DNA from 4 places in the Streptomyces sp. NBC_00078 genome. Region 2 is predicted to be linked to each of the others. Evidence: riboswitches for the same ligand, from Rfam matches in the RefSeq annotation. Region 2 holds a riboswitch; each other region holds the start of a gene.
The links. Region 2 has a riboswitch for cyclic di-AMP ahead of OOK07_RS37535 (M23 family metallopeptidase). Riboswitches for the same ligand answer to the same signal wherever they lie in the genome.
Positions count from the first base shown of each region.

Region 1: another riboswitch for cyclic di-AMP. It lies ahead of OOK07_RS04130 (C40 family peptidase); the one in region 2 lies ahead of OOK07_RS37535 (M23 family metallopeptidase).
Region 3: another riboswitch for cyclic di-AMP. It lies ahead of OOK07_RS05435 (C40 family peptidase); the one in region 2 lies ahead of OOK07_RS37535 (M23 family metallopeptidase).
Region 4: another riboswitch for cyclic di-AMP. It lies ahead of OOK07_RS32380 (M23 family metallopeptidase); the one in region 2 lies ahead of OOK07_RS37535 (M23 family metallopeptidase).

Region 1 is NZ_JAPELX010000001.1:881,284-886,299, reverse strand. It holds gene OOK07_RS04130 (C40 family peptidase) at 162-1,517, opposite strand; cyclic di-AMP (ydaO/yuaA leader) riboswitch at 1,574-1,748, opposite strand; gene OOK07_RS04125 (DUF5997 family protein) at 1,965-2,369, opposite strand; gene OOK07_RS04120 (LysR family substrate-binding domain-containing protein) at 2,428-3,189, shown strand; gene OOK07_RS04115 (hypothetical protein) at 3,298-4,122, shown strand; gene OOK07_RS04110 (permease) at 4,202-5,016, shown strand, end outside.
Region 2 is NZ_JAPELX010000001.1:8,084,769-8,089,784, reverse strand. It holds gene OOK07_RS37550 (TetR/AcrR family transcriptional regulator) at 1-168, shown strand, start outside; gene OOK07_RS37545 (SGNH/GDSL hydrolase family protein) at 287-1,072, opposite strand; partial or broken gene OOK07_RS37540 (hypothetical protein) at 1,216-1,655, opposite strand; gene OOK07_RS37535 (M23 family metallopeptidase) at 1,736-2,662, opposite strand; cyclic di-AMP (ydaO/yuaA leader) riboswitch at 2,665-2,825, opposite strand; gene OOK07_RS37530 (alpha-galactosidase) at 3,221-5,016, opposite strand, start outside.
Region 3 is NZ_JAPELX010000001.1:1,181,109-1,186,124, forward strand. It holds gene OOK07_RS05425 (ATP-dependent Clp protease proteolytic subunit) at 1-626, shown strand, start outside; gene OOK07_RS05430 (hypothetical protein) at 634-942, shown strand; cyclic di-AMP (ydaO/yuaA leader) riboswitch at 1,359-1,500, shown strand; gene OOK07_RS05435 (C40 family peptidase) at 1,504-1,977, shown strand; gene OOK07_RS05440 (ATP-binding protein) at 2,196-2,654, opposite strand; gene OOK07_RS05445 (helix-turn-helix domain-containing protein) at 2,868-3,728, shown strand; gene OOK07_RS05450 (DUF397 domain-containing protein) at 3,739-3,966, shown strand; gene OOK07_RS05455 (8-amino-7-oxononanoate synthase) at 4,033-5,016, opposite strand, start outside.
Region 4 is NZ_JAPELX010000001.1:6,896,292-6,901,307, forward strand. It holds gene OOK07_RS32370 (M16 family metallopeptidase) at 1-794, shown strand, start outside; gene OOK07_RS32375 (M16 family metallopeptidase) at 791-2,179, shown strand; cyclic di-AMP (ydaO/yuaA leader) riboswitch at 2,380-2,542, shown strand; gene OOK07_RS32380 (M23 family metallopeptidase) at 2,555-3,319, shown strand; gene OOK07_RS32385 (GntR family transcriptional regulator) at 3,509-4,204, shown strand; gene OOK07_RS32390 (HPr family phosphocarrier protein) at 4,344-4,625, opposite strand; gene OOK07_RS32395 (bifunctional acetate--CoA ligase family protein/GNAT family N-acetyltransferase) at 4,835-5,016, shown strand, end outside.

The DNA of each region.
Region 1 (5,016 bases), 7.2 Mb from region 2:
GGTCTGCGACGCGCACGTCCCGCAGTACGAGTTCATACGCCCACCCGGTGCCCCAGCAGCGCGCGCCACAGGCCCAGACGATGCGCGGACGCCGACTTCCGTGGGCGGCCGCGCACTTCACCGGACTGCCGGTGTCCCGACTCGGCCGGCGTCCCCGACCCTCACGCCGGACGCACGGCGATCCGGATCGCGGCCTCCCCGGCGTTGTGGATCGACTCCTCGCGGATGACCGAGCCGGGACCGGGGGCGTGGATCATCAGGCCGTTGCCGGTGTAGAGGCCGACGTGGCTGAAGTTGTCGTGGAAGAAGATCAGGTCCCCGGGGCGGCTCTCGGCGAGCGGGATCACGGTGCCGGCGTTCGCCTGCTCGTGCGGGGTGCGCGGCAGGGTGACCCCCGCGGCCTTCCAGGATGCCTGGGTGAGACCGGCGTTGTCGTACGACTCCGGCCCGACCGCACCCCACAGGCACGGCCTGCCGATCTGGGCACGGGCGAAGGTCACGGCCCGGTCGGCCTTGGTGCCGACACGAGTCTCGACGACGGGGACTCCGGTGTCGAGGACGGAAGGCTGCATCCGCCAGTCGTCGGTTGCGGGGGCCCTGGTGTCGAGGGCGTAGGGCTGGAGGCGCCAGTCCTCGGCCGCGGGGACTCCGGTGTCGAGGGCGGAAGGCTGGAGGCGCCGGTCCCCGGCCGGTGGCACGCCCGTGTCGAGTACCGACGGCTGCTGCAGTCGCCATGCCTCCTCGGTCGCGCGGAGCGCCTGCTCCTCCCAGGGGGCGGCAGCCCGGGGGAGTTGGGGCAGTTGGAGCGGCTGGGAGGGGGCGGCCGTGAGCGGCGCCACGGACGTCTGCCGGGCGGTGTACCTGTACAGCAGCTCGCTGGCCGCCGCGATCTTGCGCTGGTTGTGCCGCTTGGAGCTGCGCAGCGACGTCTGCTTCGATTCGGGAGCGGCTGCGGGCGTGGCCATGGAAGATCCTTGCCGCTGTCCCGGTACGGCGGGCAGTGCCGCCGTGGGGGCGGCCGTCAGCTCGGCCACGGGACCCTGCTGGGTCTGGCCGGCGGGCAGCTCGAGCGCGGGCCGGGCGGCCGCCTCCAACTCACGGCCGGTGCGGATCTCAGGCGCCGGTGCCGGTGCCACGGCGCGCTCGGGCGGTGTCCCGGCCCGGCGGGCCGGCGTGCGCCGGGCGGGCGTACGGTCGGCCGGCAGGACGGCCGGGGCCGTCGGGCCCAGTGACGAGCGCGCCCCGGCGAACCACTGCCGGGTGATGTCGTCCGTGTCGGGATCCGGCGTCCGGCCACCGCTCGCCGGAACGCCGCGGCCCCGCACACCCGCCGACTGCGCCCGGGTGATGTTGTGGAGGCCGGTATCGGACTCGGCCTGGTCGTAGAGGCTGCTCACCCGCTGCCGGACGTCTTCGCGGCTGGGGCCCTCGTCCGCCTTCATCGGCGCGGCGTCGGCGGTCTGCGAGAACAGGGCCACCGAGGTGAGGGCCGCGGTCGCGAGAGCGGAGTTGCGCATACTGGGAAGGCCGAAGCCTCCGGGACGCGACGATCGTTCCGGCGCCATGGGAGCCGTACTCCTTCCGTACTCCGCCTACCGAGTCAGCTGTCGGGTTCGGGCGGTCGATTCCGGAAGGCATGCCCTACGGCCCTTGCCCTTGCGGGCGGTTGGGCCGATTCACCCCATCGTTCGGTCGGGTCCTCGGCTCCGGCTGCCGCAAGGGCACACCGGACTCGGCGGAGGCCGCGCGTCCCGACGGGGTTCGCCGGAAGGTCTCGTGCGGCCTGCTGCCAAACTAGCCAACTTGTGTGACTCGTGTGAAGGTTGGAGGCCGAAATGTCCGATACGCTTTTGTGACCTTCGTCGTGACGTTCCGTCAGATCCGCGGGTTGTGTACGCAGCGAATCCGGACGGCGACCGACCGTCGCGAACTGACGCTGTCGGCGGAAGAACTCGCGGACGAAGTCAGGAACGCGGTCCGTCGCTCTGCTGCTCGCGCTCGGCGTTCCGCTTCTTGATGCGTGCCCCCTCCTTGCGGACCTCGGCCTGGGTGGCACGCTCCTTCTGCAGCCACTCGGGCTGTTCCTGCTTCAGTGCGTCGATCTGGTCCGTGGTGAGCGGCTCGGTGACCCCGCCGCGCGCAAGGCCCGCGATGGAGACGCCGAGCTTCGCCGCGACCACCGGACGCGGGTGCGGCCCATTGGCCCGAAGCTCGCGCAGCCACTCGGGCGGCTCGGCCTGGAGCTGGTCGAGCTGGGCGCGCGAGACGACACCCTCACGGAACTCGGCGGGGGTGGCCTCGAGGTACACACCCAGCTTCTTCGCCGCGGTCGCGGGCTTCATGGTCTGGGTGGTCTGGTGCGACATCATGGTGCCCAGGGTATCGAGCGCGTTCGAGACCTCCGACCACGGCCGGTAGCCTGGCGGGGTGACAGGCACGGAAGCATCCCAGACGTTCCGGCTCGCGTACGTCCCGGGAGCGACGCCCGCCAAGTGGGTGCGGATCTGGAACGAGCGCCTGCCCGACATCCCCCTGACCCTCCTCGCCGTACCGGCCGCCGAGGCGTCCGGCGCACTGCGCGCCGGTGACGCCGACGCGGGACTCCTGCGGCTGCCGGTGGACCGTACGTTCTTCAGCGCCATCCCTCTCTACACCGAGACCACGGTCGTCATGGTCCCCAAGGACCACCTGATCACCGCGGCGGACGAGGTGAGCGTCGAGGACCTCGCGGAGGAGGTCGTCCTCCACCCGCTCGACGACGTCTTCGACTGGGACCGGCCGCCGGGAGAGCCCGCCTTCGAGCGCCCCGCCACCACGGAGGACGCCGTCGAACTCGTAGCGGCGGGCATCGGCCTCCTGATCGTCCCCCAGTCCCTGGCCCGCCTCCACCACCGCAGGGACCTCACCTACCGGCCGCTCGTGGACGGCCCCGGCTCGGGCGTCGCCCTGGTCTGGCCCGAGGAGGCGACCACGGACATGGTCGAGGACTTCATCGGCATCGTCCGCGGCCGCACGGTCAACAGCTCCCGGGGCCGCACGGCGACTGCGCCGGAGTCCCAGGACAAGGTGGGCGACACGGCCGCCGTCCGGCGCAAGCCCACGGCCGCCAAGACGACCGGACGGAACCCTCGCAGTGGATCCGGCGTCTCCAAGGGCGCCAAGCGCAGGAAGCCCCGCCGCCGGGCGTAGCCCCCGGACGGAGTGGTCTCGCCCTGCGCGGCGTGGGCCACTTCTACCCGGTCAGGGGGCGTTTTGCTTCGCAGCGGGATACGGTGCGTCGGCGGTGTTGCGGACAGGGTGCGCACCGCCGGACTGTTGTACGCCCGGGCAGACCGTTCCGGGCAGGGGCGGCTGCTTCGCGAAGCGTGGCGGGTGGCGGTGTTCCTGGGGCGCACGCTGCGGGGCGAGTGGAACGGCATCGTGGTCGATCCCGTGCGGCAACTCCGAAGGCGCGGGCTGCCCGCACTGTCCCTCGCGTTCGTGGCCGCACTCGGCGTCATCTTCTTCCACACGCTGGCGCAACGGCCGACGGGTGCCGTCGTGGTCCGGATTCTCGGCGGCGTCAAGGCCGACCTTCCGTGGTGGCTGGCCCTGCTGCGCACGCCGGTGTCGCTGTACGTCCCGGCCCCGGATCTGCCCGTGTGGGCGGGGATCACGCAGTTGTTCCTCGCGTTCGCGCTCGCCGAACTCGCACTCGGCCGGGCCAGGACGCTCGCCGTCGCGTACGCGACCACGCTGGCCGGCACCGTCCTGGCGCGCGTGATGATCGCGCTCGGTCCCGGCTGGGGTGGGCTGGGCCTGCCGCGTGAGATCGGGCAGGTGCTGGACACCGGACCCTCCGCGGCCGTGGTGGGCCTGTTCACCTATGTCGCCGTCGTCCGCCGCGCTCCCATCGTGTTCACGCTCACCGGCGGGTCCATGGTGTGGGAGTCGATCGCCGTACCCAATCTGGCCGGCCGGGAGCACCTGATAGCGGTCGGTGCCGCGATCGTCCTGGCCCTGTTCCACGGAGGCGGCCACAGGCGGCCGTCCGGCGGGGTCGTCGTGCCGGTCCTCCGGCGGAAGGCGCCGGCGGCGACATCCCGGCGCCCGTCCTCGGACGATCGCATCGCGGTCGGTTGAGCGCCGGGCGGCGTGTGCGCACCGTGCGGGGAGGAGGTCTGGCTTATCTTCGCCACGGAATCCGACATCCGGAGTAAAAATGCAAAAAACGGATGAACTGGTTGATGTGGCGCCCCCCTCGGTGATCGTCGCGCCGGACGCTCACCCGAGACGGCACCTCACCAGATGGCCCCCGTCCGTCGGCATCGCCACGGCGGCCGGCCTGGTGGCGGTGCTCGTGCTCACCGGCGGAGGATGGCTGCGCCAGCCCGCTGTCGCGGCCTGGCGCACGGTCTGTCTGGCCATCACCGTCCAGGCGCTGCCTTTCCTTCTTCTGGGTACGGCCCTGTCGGGGGCGATCAACGCCTTCGTACCGGCCGACCTGTTCACCAGGATCCTGCCCAGGCGCCCCGCACTCGCGGTCCCGGTGGCCGGCCTCGCGGGCGTCGTGCTGCCGGGCTGCGAGTGCGCCTCGGTGCCGGTCGCGAACAGTCTGATCCGCCGCGGCGTCAACCCGGCCGCGGCCTTCGCCTTCCTCCTCTCCGCTCCCGCGATCAACCCGATCGTGCTCACCGCCACGGCCGTCGCCTTCCCGGGAAACCCCGCCATGGTCGCGGCCCGACTGGTCGCCTCCCTCCTCACCGCGGCCGCGATGGGCTGGCTGTGGCTGTGGCTGGGACGCGAGGAGTGGCTGCGCCCCGCCGTCCGGCACACCGGCCACCGGCCGGGCCACAGCCGCTGGAAGGAGTTCCGCCTCGGCTTCCGGCACGACTTCCTGCACGCCGGCGGCTTCCTGGTGCTGGGCGCCATGGCCGCGGCCACGTTCAACGTGGCGGTGCCGAGCTCGGTCCTCGACACCTTCTCCGGCTCGCCCTGGCTGTCGGTGCTCTTCCTGGCCGGTCTCGCCGTCCTGCT
Region 2 (5,016 bases):
CCGCAAGGTACGGCTCTGCGTCTGACGGCCCTGCTGGACGGGCTCGCCGTTCAGATGACGTCGTACGCCGGTGCGGTGTCGCGCGCGCGAGCACAGGAGTGGGTGGAGGAGGCGCTGGCGCGGGAACTGGACCTGGAGCGGGCGGCGTTGACCACCTCCGAGCAGTGAGCCCCCCGAACCGGGCGGGGCTCACTGCCGACAGACGAATCACTCTCGCGCCTTCGGGCAACCGCACGATGGAGCGACCCGAACGACCGGACAACCCGCACACCACCGTCCGCCGCGCTCAGGCGACCGAGGCGATCCGCATCTTGATGTCGTCCGGCGACAGCGCGCCCTTCGCCGTGACGTGGTCCCCGGACGACTCACCGCGCAGCCGACGGCCGATCCACGGCACCAGGTACTCGCGCGCCCAGTGCACGTCGTCCCGCCGGACGTCGAGGGTGCCGCGCGGCGGGAGCAGCGGCCAGGGCTGGTCCGGATCGGCCGGGACCTCCAGGCCGAGAACCTGCCCGGCGCGCAGCGCCACGCGCGTGTGCCCCTCGGGCGAGAGGTGGAGCCGGTCGTCGTCCCAGGCCCGGCGGTCCTGGACGGTCTTCAGGGACCACAGGTCGAGCACGGGGCAGCCGTACCGGTCGGCGACAGCCCGTACATGACCGTTGTAGGTGGCGATCTTGCCGCGCAGGTGCTTGAGCACGGGAACGTTACGGGTGTCGAAGCCGGTCGTCACCATGACGGTGCCGACGGCTTCGGTGAGCCGGATGATCGCCCGCTCGAAGCGCTCGGCGACCTCGTCGGGGTCGGTCCCGGGCCGGATGATGTCATTGCCGCCCGCACAGAAGGAGACCAGGTCCGGCGCGAGCTCGATGGCTTGCGGAACCTGGTCCTCCACGATCTGGTCGAGCAGTCTGCCGCGTACGGCGAGGTTCGTGTAGCCGAAGTCGCCCTCGGGCCGCCGGTCCGCGAGAAGCACCGCGAATCGGTCGGCCCAGCCGACCATCGCACCGTCGGGGCCTGGATCGCCGACGCCCTCGGTGAAGCTGTCCCCCACCGCAACGTACGACCCGATCACTGATCTGCTGTCATTCTTCGAATCGTCTGCCACATCGACCATGATTCACCTTCGAATGTGACCTACGCGACCGTAATAAAGGGTTGACGGACGGTGAGATAAGCCACGTCTAAGTGTTGGTCAAGCCCGGAATAACCCTCCGATCAGGGATGTTGAGAGGCGAACCGTGAGGCTCTGAAGTCGCGGACCGGGAAGTGGCTCCAGGTGTTCCGGAAGGCGAAGCGCCCGCTCGTGTACGGCTGCGGATCGGCACCGGACTCCAGCCTCGCCGGCGAAACGGCTAAGCCGCGTCGTGGAGTTCGTGTTGGTGCCGTAGCCGGCGTCGTACGTCGTGAGGTGGTCGTGGCCGCTGCCTGAACCAGACCGTGGCGTCTGCGGGAACGTCCACGTCCAGGAGCTCGCGGAAGGCGGTGACGGCACCGCCGTTCTCCAACTCGACGACCCACTGCGCGAGTCCGCGGGGGAAGTCGTCGCGGGCGATGAGGCGGCCACAGGGCGGGGCGCCGACAGTCGGCTCGGGGGTGAGGGCGGCAGCTCCGGCGGAGAGGCGGAGCCGGACGCACCGAAGGCCGGACCCGGGGATCGGGGTCCGGCCTTCGGCGGCGTGTCGGGCGCTACGTCCCCACGCTCTGGCGAAGCCGCGCGGGGGTGGTCGGCGGTGGGTCAGCCGACCGCTACGCCCTTGGACCGGAGGTAGGCGACCGGGTCCACGTCGGAGCCGTAGTCCGGCGTGGTGCGGATCTCGAAGTGCAGGTGCGGGCCGGTCACGTTGCCGGTAGCGCCGGAGAGGCCGATCTGCTGTCCCTCCGTCACGGTCTGGCCGGCCGAGACGGAGAGCTGGGAGAGGTGGCCGTACTGCGCGTAGTAGCCGTCGGCGAGCTTGATGACGACCTGGTTGCCGTACGCGCCGCCCCAGCCCGCGGAGACGACCGTGCCCGCACCGACGGCCTTGACGGGGGTGCCCGTCGGGACGACGAAGTCGACGCCTGTGTGGTACCCGCTGGACCACATGCTGCCGGCCACGTGGTAGCCGGTGCCGATGGTGGCGCCGGACACCGGGAGGGTGAAGCCGGTGGAGGTGCCGGTGGACTGGGAGGTCTGCGTGGCGGTCGTCTTGTTCGAGGACGAGGACGCCTTGGGCGCGGAAGAAGAAGACGAAGAAGACGGCCGGGACGACGACTTGGTGGTCGTGGTGGCCTTCTTGCCGAGCGTGAGCTTCAGGCCCGGGTGGATCAGCGCCGGGTCGTCGCCTACGGCCCGGCGGTTGTCCGAGTAGAGCTTCTTCCAGCCGCCGGTGACATGCTGCTCGTCGGCGATCTTCGAAAGGTAGTCGCCGCCCCGCACCGAATAGGTCCGCACGCCCGCGTGGTGCGCGGCGCTCTTCTTCTCGGCCGCCTTCTTCTCCACGACCGGAAGGGACTGGACGGCCTTTTGCGAAACCGACTGGGAAACGGACTGCGTTGTTGCGGCATGGGCGCCGGTCGCACCCATGAGCGGGAGTGCGAGTGCGGCGCCACCGGTACCGGCGACGGCGATGGAACGGGTGAAGCGCTGGGGCTTCGGACGGCGGTGCTTACCCTTCGCGGGCATGACGAATTCCTCTCCGGCGCCTACGAGGTGAGCTGTCGGGTGCGGGCTGGAGATGCCCGGCCGCGCTTATGACGCGGCTTTACCCCAAGCCGTTCCGGAGACCGGAACAGGCGGTGATACCTGTGGGTCCCCCGCTCCTGCCGTTCACGGGTGAGTTGTGCGGGCACCGGGCGGCGGCAGGATTGGGCGTCCGTCCGGATTGGTGGCGAACGTAAGCGACCGGGACGCAAAGGGACAAGCGATGGTTCCCTGCGAATACGTTTCTGTTGATCCCTTGAGAGAAATCCCGGTAACCGTGCGTGAATTTCGAGATCGCTCCTTTGGCCAATCCCCCTTATAAAGCACGTGAATTACGTGGACATGACGCGCCACGCTCGGTCACGAATATGACGCTCCTCACGCACCCTCAGCCCAGGAGTCCCCATTCCGGAGCGAGTTGGAATGAAGGCAAGCAAAATGGACCACAGGGGCGTGAAGAGGAAGGAAGATGAGCGAAAGTGAGCTAACGCGACCGAAGGCGCCGGAAGTCCAATCAAGGCACTAATTCGGACAGACGGGTCAGATGCGACGCAGGCGGAAAACTGCCGCGTCGAGGTCGCCGCGCAGCCCGGTGCGCAGTCCGTGATGCAGGAGTACGGCACCTCTGTGAACTTCGCCCGTTTCGCGGCATTCATACGACGCTGTCGGGTCGAGGCCCTGCAGTCGCAGCGCCGGCACGGGTTCCCCGTAGCTCTGTGCCTGAAGCCACGCGAGGACGACCGCCTCGTCGCCACGCACGTACTGCACCGCACTGAGCCCGCCCCGCGGCGCCCGCAACCGGTACAGGTCGCCCTGCTGCACAAGCGGACGGATCTCCTTGTAGAGAGTCACCCACTCGCCGGCCTCCGCGAGCTCCTCCTCGGTCCACTGGGCGAGGTCTCCGCCGACCCCCAGCACTCCGGCCATGGAGCTGACGAAGCGGAAACGCAGCGAGCTGACCCGCCCGTTGAGCTGGGTGTTGGGGCTGTCGGTGACCCAGGCTGCCATCACGCGCGCGGGGTGGATCTGGCTGAAGCCGTGCTGGATGGCGAGCCGGTCGAGCGGGTCGGTGTTGTCGGAGGTCCACACCTGGTCGGTACGGCTCAGGATCCCGAGGTCGATGCGGCCGCCACCGCCCGAGCAGGACTCGAAGGCAACGCCCGGGTGGGCCGCGCGCAGCCGGTCCAACAGTGCGTACAGCGCCCGGACATGGTCGATCCAGAGCCGCTGCGGGTAGGGGTCGTCAGGCCAGCCAGCGTCGGTGAAGCAGCGGTTGAAGTCCCACTTGACGTAGTCGATCGGGGCGCTGGACAGGAGCCCGTCGAGCTGCCCCCAGAGGTACTCCTGGACGTCCTCCCGGGCCAGGTTCAGTACGAGCTGATTGCGGAATTCCGTCCGCTTTCGTCCCGGTTGGAACTGTACCCAGTCGGGGTGGGCGCGGTAGAGCTCGCTGTCCGGGTTGACCATCTCGGGCTCGACCCAGATGCCGAACTGCATGCCGAGGGCGTGCACGTAGTCCGCGAGCGGCTTCAGGCCTTTCGGGAAGCGGTCGGGGTTGGGGGTCCAGTCGCCGAGTCCGGCCCGGTCGCTGGTGCGCTTGCCGAACCAGCCGTCGTCGACCACGAACAGCTCGACGCCGATCGCCGCGGCCCGCCGGGCGAGTGTCCCCTGCTGCTCCTCGGAGATGTCGAACTCGGTGGCCTCCCAGGAGTTGAACAGCACCGGCCGGTCCCGGTCCGCGTCCGGGATGACGTGCGCGCGCTGATAGGCGTGCCAGGCGCGGCTCGCGCCGCCGAAGCCGCCGTCGCTCCACAGGCCGGCGAAGACGGGCGTCGTGTACGACTCCCCCGCGTCCAGGCGCAGCAGCCCTGAGTCGTCGCATCCGGCGCCGCCGGTGATCTGCACGCGCGCGTCCGCGAGGTGCGCGACGGTGATCCGCCAGGAACCCGACCAGCCGAGCGCGCAGCCGTAGACCTCGCCGCGCTCCTCGGTGGCGTCGGTGTCGAGCGCGACCCAGGGCAGGTGCTGGTGCCCGGTGTGGCCGCGGCGGCTGCCGATGACCTTCTCACCGTAGGTGAGAAGGGAACTGGTCAGCCGGGACTCGGCGGCCCAGCGTCCGTGCAGCTGGGACAGCCGCCAGTCCTCGCGCTCGGGCAGCGTCCAGGTGGCGGAGTCTGCCCGCAACAGCTCCAGGGCAGTGCCTTCGTTGTCGAGAGTCACCCAGCGTTCTACGACGTCGTGCCGCATGCGGTAGTGCAGGGTGAGCGTGAGCCCGCCGTCACGGAAGCGCAGGCGCAGCTCGCCATCGTCCCCGCCGTCGGCCTCGTACGCCTCGA
Region 3 (5,016 bases), 6.9 Mb from region 2:
CGACAGCCCGCTACGTCCTGCCCGAGATCACCGAGCGCACGAGCTACGGGCACAAGTCGCTGGATCCGTACTCGAAGCTGCTGGAGGAGCGGATCGTCTTCCTCGGGACGCAGGTCGACGACACCTCGGCGAACGACGTGATGGCACAGCTCATGTATCTGGAGCACAAGGACCCCGACCGGGACATCGCGCTGTACATCAACTCGCCGGGCGGCTCGTTCAGCGCCATGACGGCGCTCTACGACACGATCCAGTACGTCACCTGCGACGTGGCGACGACCTGCCTGGGGCAGGCGGGTTCCTCCGCCGCGGTGCTGCTGGCCGCCGGCGCGCCGGGCAAGCGGTTCGTGCTGCCGGGCGCCCGCGTGGTGATCCATCAGCCGTCGCTGGCTCAGCCGGTCCAGGGGCAGGCCAGTGATCTGGCCATCCAGGCCCAGGAGTTGACGCGGATGCGCACCCGCCTTGAGGAGATGCTTGTACGGCACACCGGGCGCAGTGCGCAGCAGGTGAACGCGGACATCGAGCGGGACAAGATCCTGGATGCCCAAGGAGCGGTTGAGTACGGGCTGGTGGACGAGATCATCCCCAGCCGCCGGGTCACCCTCGCCCCGCCCACCGGTCGGTGAGCGGCCGGTGCTCCCGCCCGAACTTCCGCCGCTGCCCGCTCTCACGCGCGCCGAGGGAGAGTTGATCGACCGTTACCTCGACGTGGTCGACCTGCTCGGCCGCATCAACCCGGCGCACGACGGGGACACGTATCGCGGACTGCGTGCCGCGCAGGCTCTGGTGAGCCAGGCGACGGCGCTGCGCGACGCGCTGGCGCTGATGCACCGTCGGGGCGAGAACGAGCTGCACGCCCCGACCCTGGGACGCGCCCTCAGGGTGCTGGACGGCGAGCGGCGCACGGCCAGGGTCACCCTGCCGCCGCACTGCCCCAGTTGACGCGGATCCAACCGGTCCGGACACCTCGCCGCGGCGGCGAGGTGTCCGGACCGGCTTTCAAACGGACCAAACGGCGTACCGCCTTTTGGAGGACGCTAGGCCCCTTTTTCGGGACCCTCGGAGTTGCACAACGCGCGTGGCCCGAGGGCGGAATGAGGTGTTCCGCCGCTGGTCCGGGGCTCGCCGGGGGCCTCAACGTCCGTTCGAACACAGGGGTGTCCACCCGAACGGGTGAGTGGTGAGTAACAACACAAAGTCACGGTTCCATTGGGTTTTTCTGACTTCTGTAGGTGAGGATCCCTGTCTGACGACAAGCCCCCGCCACAGCGGCGGGGCGATCCGGGCGGACGCCGAGTCCTGCCGCCGCACGGGTGACCGGTCGACAGGAGTGGATCGGCAGGAGTGGAGGACCCAGGCAAGACGGGTCGCCGGAACGGCCGTCTCCGCACGGAGACGCCGGGTCGAGCAGCCCTTGGGGTGAAGCCGCAGCCGCGGCCGGGCAACTTCGCCAGCCCGAATCCGACAGGTCATCCTTCACAGGCGGCTGACGAAGGGTTGCGCATGTCTGCGCTCAATCGTGTCCCGTCGCTGATGGCCCGGGCCGGCACGGCCTCGGCGCTCACCATCGCCGCCGTGGGCGGCTCCATCGTGGTCCCGGGTGTCGCCTCCGACGCCGCGGCCGCCACGCCCGCGACGAAGGCGCTTCAGATCGCGGCCTCCAAGAAGGGGTCCCCGTACAAGTGGGGCGCCTCGGGGCCGCGCAGGTTCGACTGCTCAGGGCTCACGCTGTACTCGTTCAAGAAGGCGGGCAAGAAGCTCCCCCGGACGGCTGCCCAGCAGTACAACAAGTCCCACCACATCTCCGCGAAGGGCCGCAAGGCCGGAGACCTCGTGTTCTTCCACTCGGGCTCCAGCGTCTACCACGTGGGCATCTACGCAGGGAAGGGGAAGATCTGGCACGCCCCGAAGACCGGGGACGTCGTGAAGCTGCAGAAGATCTGGACCAACAGCGTCTGGTACGGCCGGATCAGCTGACTCTCCCGCGGGGGCGACGCCGACCTGACAGGCCGTCGCCCCCGCGGGGCCTTCCCACGGGCCCGGCGCACAGCCCGGGGGCCCGGAACCGCGTCGCTCTGCCACCGGAGCCCTCACCGCGCCGTGACCGCTCTCTGGACCGAGCCGAGCGCCACCGGCCCGTCCCCACGTTCCCGCTGACGCCTTCGCCCCTCGCGGCCGCGCCGTACGCCTCGGCGCTACGGCTCCTGCTGTCCCGCTGCCGGCACCGGCTCGGCCGGGACGGTCCACGGAAGCTCGATGGACACCGTCTTGCCGCCCTCCCGGGTGGGACGCACCCGGACCCTGCCGCCGCACTCGGCCGCCAGCCAGCGGACGATCACCATGCCCCGGCCGTTGTCCTGCTGGACGGCGGCGGGCAGCCGTTTCGGGAGGCGGGGATGACTGTCGGTGACGCCGATGCGCAGCTGTTCGTCATGGTGGAGCTCGACGTCCACCGTGAAGGTGGGTGACAGCCCGAAGGTGTGCTGTACGGCGTTGGTGGCGAGTTCGGAGACGATGAGCCGGATGGTCTCGGAGGTTTCCGAGCCCGCCGGCAGTCCCCATTCCGCCAGGGTGTCGACCACGTAGCCGCGGGCCGCGGCGACCGAGGCGGGATCGCTCGGCAGAGTGACGGATGCTTCCAGATGGTCTGCCATGGCGCGGTCGTCCCTTTCCCACGGGACCGGAGTCCGACACGGAGCGGATGGTTCGAGTACGGTCCCGGACTGGTGCTTCGTCGCCAGAGTGCCATTACCGCAACGCTCACGGGTGGCGATCCACCAAGATGTGCATATATCTGTCGCTCAAAGCGGTGAACTCTGCGACGGGAGACCGTATTTGGGTGGCCCGGAAGGAGTAAGGAGTAACGCATGCAGCACGGTCCCGCGGTGCGCCGTCGGAAGCTGGGTGCCGAACTGCGTGCGTTACGCACGAGTGCGGGGCTCACAAGTGGTGATGCGGCCCGGCTCGTGGGCTGGCACCAGTCGAAGGTGAGCCGGATCGAGACGGGTGCCAGCGGGGTGAAACCGGCCGATGTGCGGTTACTTCTGGACGCCTACACCGTGTCGGACGCCCAACTCCGTGAGTTGCTCATGGTGTTGGCGGGCTCCGACGAGGGAGGCGGCCGGCACCACTGGTGGCACGCCTATCGCGGGGTACTGCCGCCGACCTACCGCGATTTCATCAGCCTGGAGTCCCAGGCGAGCACGATGAGCACGCTGGAGACGTCCGTCGTACCCGGCCTGTTGCAGACGCCCGAGTACGCCCGTGAGGTGACCCGGGCGGCGGTGGGCGGGCTGGACGACGAGCGGCTGGACGCCCTGGTCGAGGTGCGCCTGGCCAGGCAGGACGTGTTGCGTGCGGACCGGCCGCTGGAGCTGAGCGCGGTGCTGGACGAGGCTGTGCTGCGACGCGAGATCGGCGGCCCCGACGTCATGGCGAGACAGCTGAGACAGCTCATCGAGGCGGCCTGCCTGCCCCAAGTCCGGCTTCAGGTACTGCCGTTCGCCGCCGGTGCCCATGTCGGCGTCACCGGGCCTTTCGTAATCTTCTCATTTTCGAGCACTTCTGATCTGGACGTGGTTGTTCTCGACCACTTGACGAGTAGCCTCTACCTCGAGCGGAAAGAAGACCTCCGGGCCTACACCGAGGCCTTCACCGCCCTTCAGTCCCACGCCCTTTCGCCAGAGGACTCGTTGGATCACATCGCCGCAATAAGTGACGGCGCGTAAGGAGGCACCAATGTCTGCACTGCCTCGGAACGTACCTTCCAGTACCGATCTGCACGGCGTGCGGTGGCTGCGCAGCAGTTACAGCACGGGTGCGAACAACTGTGTGGAGACGGCACGGCCGCACTCCGGTCCCTGGGCCGGGCTGCTCGCCGTGCGCGACTCCAAGGACCCGGCCGGGCCCGCCCTGCTCGTCTCCCCCGGGAGCTGGACGGAGTTCACGGCCGCGTTCAAGGGCTGATCAGTTCCGATCCGATCAGGCCTGATCAGTTCCCCGTCGTGCGGCGCACGGCCGTGTCACGCCGACTCATGGTCGCGTCTCGCCGATCACACCTACAGCGCGTTCGATCTGTGCCTCGGAGAGGTCCGCGCGAGCGGTCAACCTGAGCCGTGAGATGCCGTCGGGCACGGAGGGAGGACGGAAGCAGCCCACGGCAAGGCCTGCCGTACGGCAGTCGGCCGCCCATTGCAGGGCCTCCTCCGGGGACGGCGCGCGCACGGAGACGACCGCGGCGTCCGGGCGTACCGCCTCGTGACCCGCGGCCGTCAGGCGTGCGTGCAGTTCGGCCGCCACCGTGCGCGCCCGCGCCGCCCTCTCCGGCTCGCGACGCAGCAGTCTCAGGGCCGCCAGGGCCGCTCCGACGGCCGCCGGAGCGAGGCCTGTGTCGAAGATGAACGTCCGGGCCGCGTTGACGAGGTGGCCGATGACCCGGGCGGGGCCGAGCACGACACCGCCCTGGCTGCCGAACGACTTGGACAGCGTGGCCGTCACGACGACGTCGTCGGCGCCCGCGAGGCCGGCCGCGTGCGGGGCACCCCGGCCGCCGTCGCCGAGCACCCCGAGCCCGTGCGCGTCGTCGACCAGCAGCCCCGCGCCGCGCTCCCGGCACGCCTCGGCGAAGGCGGCCAGCGGTGCGGCGTCCCCGTCCACCGAGAAGACCGTGTCCGAGACAACGACCGCGGTGTCCTCGTGCGTCCTGAGCGCCTTGCGCACGGCGTCCGGGTCGCAGTGCGGCACGACCTGAGTGGTGCCCCTGGCCAGCCGGCAGCCGTCGATCAGTGAGGCGTGGTTGCCCGCGTCGGAGACGATCAGCGAGCCGTGCGGGGCCAGTGCGGTGACAGCGGCGAGGTTGGCCGCGTAACCCGACGAGAAGACGAGGGCCGCCTCGAAGCCGCAGAAATCGGCCAGGTCGCGCTCCAGCTCGGTGTGGAGTTCCGTCGTACCCGTCACGAGCCGGGACCCGGTCGAGCCGCCGCCCCAGGTCCGGGCGGCCGCCGCGGCGCCTTCGGC
Region 4 (5,016 bases), 1.2 Mb from region 2:
CGGGCAACGCGGTCCTGTCGGTGGTCGGCGACATCGACCCGGAGCAGACGCTCGCCTGGGTCGAGAGGTACTTCGGGTCCATCGCCTCGCACGACGGCAAGCCCGCACCCCGGGACGGCTCGCTGCCCGAGATCATCGGCGGCCAGCTGCGCGAGGTCGTGAAGGAGGAGGTGCCCGCGCGCGCCCTGATGGCGGCGTACCGGCTGCCGCACGACGGCACGCGCGAGGCGGACGCCGCAGACCTGGCGCTCACCGTCCTCGGCGGCGGCGAGTCCTCCCGCCTCTACAACCGTCTCGTACGGCGCGACCGTACGGCCGTCGCGGCCAACTTCGGCCTGCTGCGGCTGGCCGGAGCGCCCTCCCTGGGCTGGCTGGACGTGAAGACCTCCGGAGACTACGAGGTGCCGGTCATCGAGACCGCCATCGACGAGGAACTCGCCCGGTTCGCCGAGGAGGGCCCCACCGCCGAGGAAATGGAGCGCGCGCAGGCCCAGTTGGAGCGCGAGTGGCTCGACCGGCTCGGCACGGTCGCGGGCCGCGCCGACGAACTGTGCCGTTACGCCGTCCTGTTCGGCGACCCGCAGCTCGCCCTCACCGCCGTCCAGCGCGTCCTGGAAGTGACACCCCAGGAGGTGCAGGAGGTCGCCAAGGCGCGCCTGCGGCCCGACAACCGCGCGGTGCTCGTCTACGAGCCCGTCGCGGGAGAAAGCGCCGAGGACGCAGATCCCCCGCAGGACCCCGAGGCCGAAGCCACGGTCGAGACCGGCGACGACACCACGGAGGCGGCCAAGTGACCGAGCTCACCACGATGGAGTTCCACCCGCAGCCCCAGGCCGGCGAGGCAAGGCCCTGGGCCTTCCCCGCCCCGGAGCGCGGCGCGCTCGGCAACGGCCTGACCGTCCTGCGCTGCCACCGCCCCGGCCAGCAGGTCGTCGCCGTCGAGGTGCTCCTGGCCGCGCCCCTGGAGGCCGAACCGGCCGGTTTCGAAGGCGTCGCCACGATCATGGCGCGGGCCTTCTCCGAGGGCACCGACAAGCACTCCGCCGAGGACTTCGCCGCCGAGCTGGAGCGCTGCGGTGCCACCCTCGACGCGCACGCCGACCACCCGGGCGTACGCCTGAGCCTCGAAGTGCCGGCCTCCCGCCTCGCCAAGGCGCTCGGTCTGCTCGCCGACGCCCTCAGGGCGCCCGCCTTCGCCGACAGCGAGATCGAGCGGCTGGTCCGCAACCGCCTGGACGAGATCCCGCACGAGCTGGCCAACCCCTCCCGCCGTGCCGCCAAGGAGCTCTCCAAGGAGCTGTTCCCGGCGACCTCGCGCATGTCGCGCCCGCGCCAGGGCACCGAGGAGTCCGTCGAGAAGATCGACTCGGCGGCCGTGCGCGCCTTCTACGACCGGCACGTCAGGCCTGCCACGGCCACCGCCGTCGTCGTCGGCGACCTCACCGGCATCGACCTGGACGCGCTGCTCGGCGAGACCCTCGGCGCCTGGACGGGCTCCAGGGGCGAGTCCCGTCCCGTGCCGCCGATCACCGCCGACGACACCGGACGCGTGATCATCGTGGACCGTCCCGGCTCCGTCCAGACGCAGCTGCTCATCGGCCGCGTCGGCCGCGACCGGCACGACCGCGTGTGGCCCGCGCAGGTGCTCGGTACGTACTGCCTGGGCGGCACCCTCACCTCCCGTCTGGACCGTGTCCTGCGTGAGGAGAAGGGCTACACCTATGGTGTGCGCGCCTTCGGCCAGGTCCTCAGGTCCGCCCCGGACGGCTCCGGTGCCGCGATGCTCGCGATCAGCGGCTCTGTCGACACCCCCAACACCGGCCCGGCGCTCGACGACCTCTGGAAGGTGCTGCGCACGCTCGCCGAAGGCGGGCTCACCGACGCCGAGCGCGATGTCGCCGTACAGAACCTCGTCGGGGTGGCGCCGCTGAAGTACGAGACCGCGGCTGCCGTGGCGAGCACGCTGGCCGACCAGGTCGAGCAGCACCTGCCGGACGACTACCAGGCGACGCTGTACCAGCAGCTCGCCGCCACCGGCACCGTGGAGGCCACCGCGGCGGCCGTCAGCGCCTTCCCGGTGGACCGTCTGGTGACCGTCCTCGTCGGTGACGCGGCCGCGATCAAGGAGCCCGTCGAGGCCCTGGGGATCGGAGAAGTCACCGTCGTGGCAGCCGAGTAGAGGACCGGCGGCGCCGCGCGCGTGGGGGCCCTGGTGACTGATGAGTCACCAGGGCCCCCTAATGTCCGAATTAGGGGAGAGGTTGCCTGTCTGACCTGTGGCATGTACTACAAAAACCGTGATCCGTTTGGGAATTGAAAGTCGCCCCGCTTAGCGTCGTCCGGTCTGTCCGTCAGGCACAGCGCCGCATCCGCGGCACCGGACAGTCATCGCCGAGTCCCCCTATGGCGCGAGCCAGGGGAGCCGGGGACCCATCGCAGTCCCTGGGGTGAATCGGACGCCCGCGCGCAGCGAGGGGGTCCGTAGGAGACCTTCCTGCTCCGAACCCGTCAGCTAACCCGGTAGGCGAGAGGGAAGGAAAGGACCAGCCACCACATGGCGTTCACGCGCGCCACCGGGAAGCACCGTCGTCCCACGCGGATGCACCGCACCACCATCCGCGCCGCAGGGGTCGCGGCTCTCGCCGCCACCGGCGTCGTCGGCGCCCAGGCCGCTCCGGCCCTCGCCGCCGAGAGTTCCGTCGAGCAGACCGGCCTCACCCCTGTCATCACCATCGGCGACACGATCGCGGACAAGATCGACGCCCAGGCCGACGCCCAGAAGCAGGCCGCCGAGGAGACCGCCCGCAAGAAGGCGGCAGAGGAGGCGGCGCGCAAGAAGGCCGCCGCGAAGGCCGAGGCGGAGCGGCAGGCCAAGGAGCGCGCCGCGCGCGAGGCCGAGCGCAAGCGCCTCAACACCTTCGTCGCGCCGATCTCGAACTCGTACGTCTCGACCGGCTACAAGACCGGTGGCTCCCTGTGGTCCTCCGGCAGCCACACGGGCATCGACTTCCACGCCGCGAGCGGCACGGCCGTCCACGCGGTCGGCGCCGGCACCGTCGTCGAGACCGGCTGGGGTGGCGCCTACGGCAACCAGATCGTGATCAGGATGCACGACGGCACGTACACCCAGTACGGCCACCTGTCGTCCATCGGCGTCTCGGTGGGCCAGACGGTCGTCCCGGGGCAGCAGATAGGCGTCTCCGGCGCGACCGGCAACACCACCGGACCGCACCTGCACTTCGAGGCCCGTACGACCGCCGAGTACGGCTCGGACATCGATCCCGTCGCCTACCTGCGCTCGCACGGCGTGAACGTCTGACGACGGATCGCAGGACAACGGCGAAACCCCGGCTCCACGAGCCGGGGTTTCGCCGCTTTCCGTTGCCCTGCTGTCCAAAAAATATCCATGGATTCCGGCCTCCCGTCGGAAATTCCGGCTCTGTGCAATAGAGTCACGGAACACGCGTCAATCATCGACGTTTCACGGGGATTAAGTCGGAGGTCGGTCATGCGTATTCCGGCGCACTCGGTGTGCACGGCGATCCGGGACGACATCGTCGCCGGTGTCCACGAGCGTGGCGGCCGCCTCACCGAGGAAGTTCTGGCCCGCCGCTACGGCGTCTCGCGCGTTCCCGTCCGCGAGGCCCTGCGCACGCTGGAGGCCGAGGGCTTCGTGGTGACCCGACGGCACGCGGGCGCGTGCGTGGCGGAACCGACCGAGCAGGAGGCCTCCGACCTGCTGGAGATGCGCATGCTCCTGGAGCCGCTCGGTGCCTCACGGGCCGCCCAGCGGCGTACCGAGGCCCATCTCAAGGTCCTGCGCGGCCTGGTGAGACTGGGCCAGGAGCGGGCCAGGAGGGGCAACAGCGAGGATCTGCGCTCCCTGGGAAGCTGGTTCCACGAGACGCTCGCGCAGGCCGCCGGCAGCCCCGCGCTGACCTCGATGCTGACCCAGCTGCGCCACAAGATCGCCTGGATGTACGCCGTGGAGGCGCCCGCCGACCCCGTGGAGTCCTGGGCGGAGCACGGTGCGATCGTCGACGCCGTGGCCCGCGGCGACAGCGAGCGCGCGCGGGCGGTCACGACCCTGCACACCGAGCGTTCCAGCGGGGTGCACCGGCTGCGATTCACCCCCGGCGCCGATCGCGCCGACCGTGTGAGGAACTCGCAACATGCCGTAAACATGTCGAGCCTGCGTCATTAACACGGGCGCCGTATACAAAGACAAGAGAATTCGCGGGGGTTTATCCATGCTGCCCGCGATCGGGAATTCCACGGTCTTGGCACAAGAAATGCGAAGAGCTCGCCCGGTAATTCGGACGAGCCCTTCTGCGGTGCCGTGATCAGACAGTCTCGGGGAGCTCCTCGAGACCTTCGGAGACCAGCTTGGCCAGACGGTCGAGTGCGGCGTCCGCACCCTCGGCGTCGGACGCGAGGACGATCTCCTCGCCACCCTGGGCGCCCAGGCCCAGGACGGCCAGCATGGAGGCCGCGTTGACGGGATTGCCGTCGGCCTTGGCGATCGTCACGGGGATACCTGTGGCCGTGGTGGCCCGGACGAAGATGGAAGCGGGGCGGGCGTGGAGGCCCTCGGCCCAGCCGACGTTGACGCGGCGCTCAGCCATGTGATGCTGCCCTTCAGAGTCTCAGGGTTGTCTAGACCAGTTTCCCACAACGTGAAGCATGTCCGGAGCGGTACTTCGTCCCGTCCGGGGCGGGTCGTCGGACCGCGGCCTCGGCCCGACTTGCGTCCTTGTTCGGTTCTCCGCGGACTGCCGTGTTCTCCACAGACTGCCTCGCGCCGTTGTCGGACGCGAGCCGTACTCTGGGGCCCATGCAGACCTCGCCGGACCGGCACGAGTATCCCGCGCACTGGGAGGCCGACGTGGTGCTGCGTGACGGCGGCACCGCGCGCATCCGCCCCATCACCGTTGATGACGCCGAGCGCCTGGTCAGCTTCTACGAGCAGGTGTCGGACGAGTCGAAGTACTACCGCTTCTTCGCGCCCTACCCTCG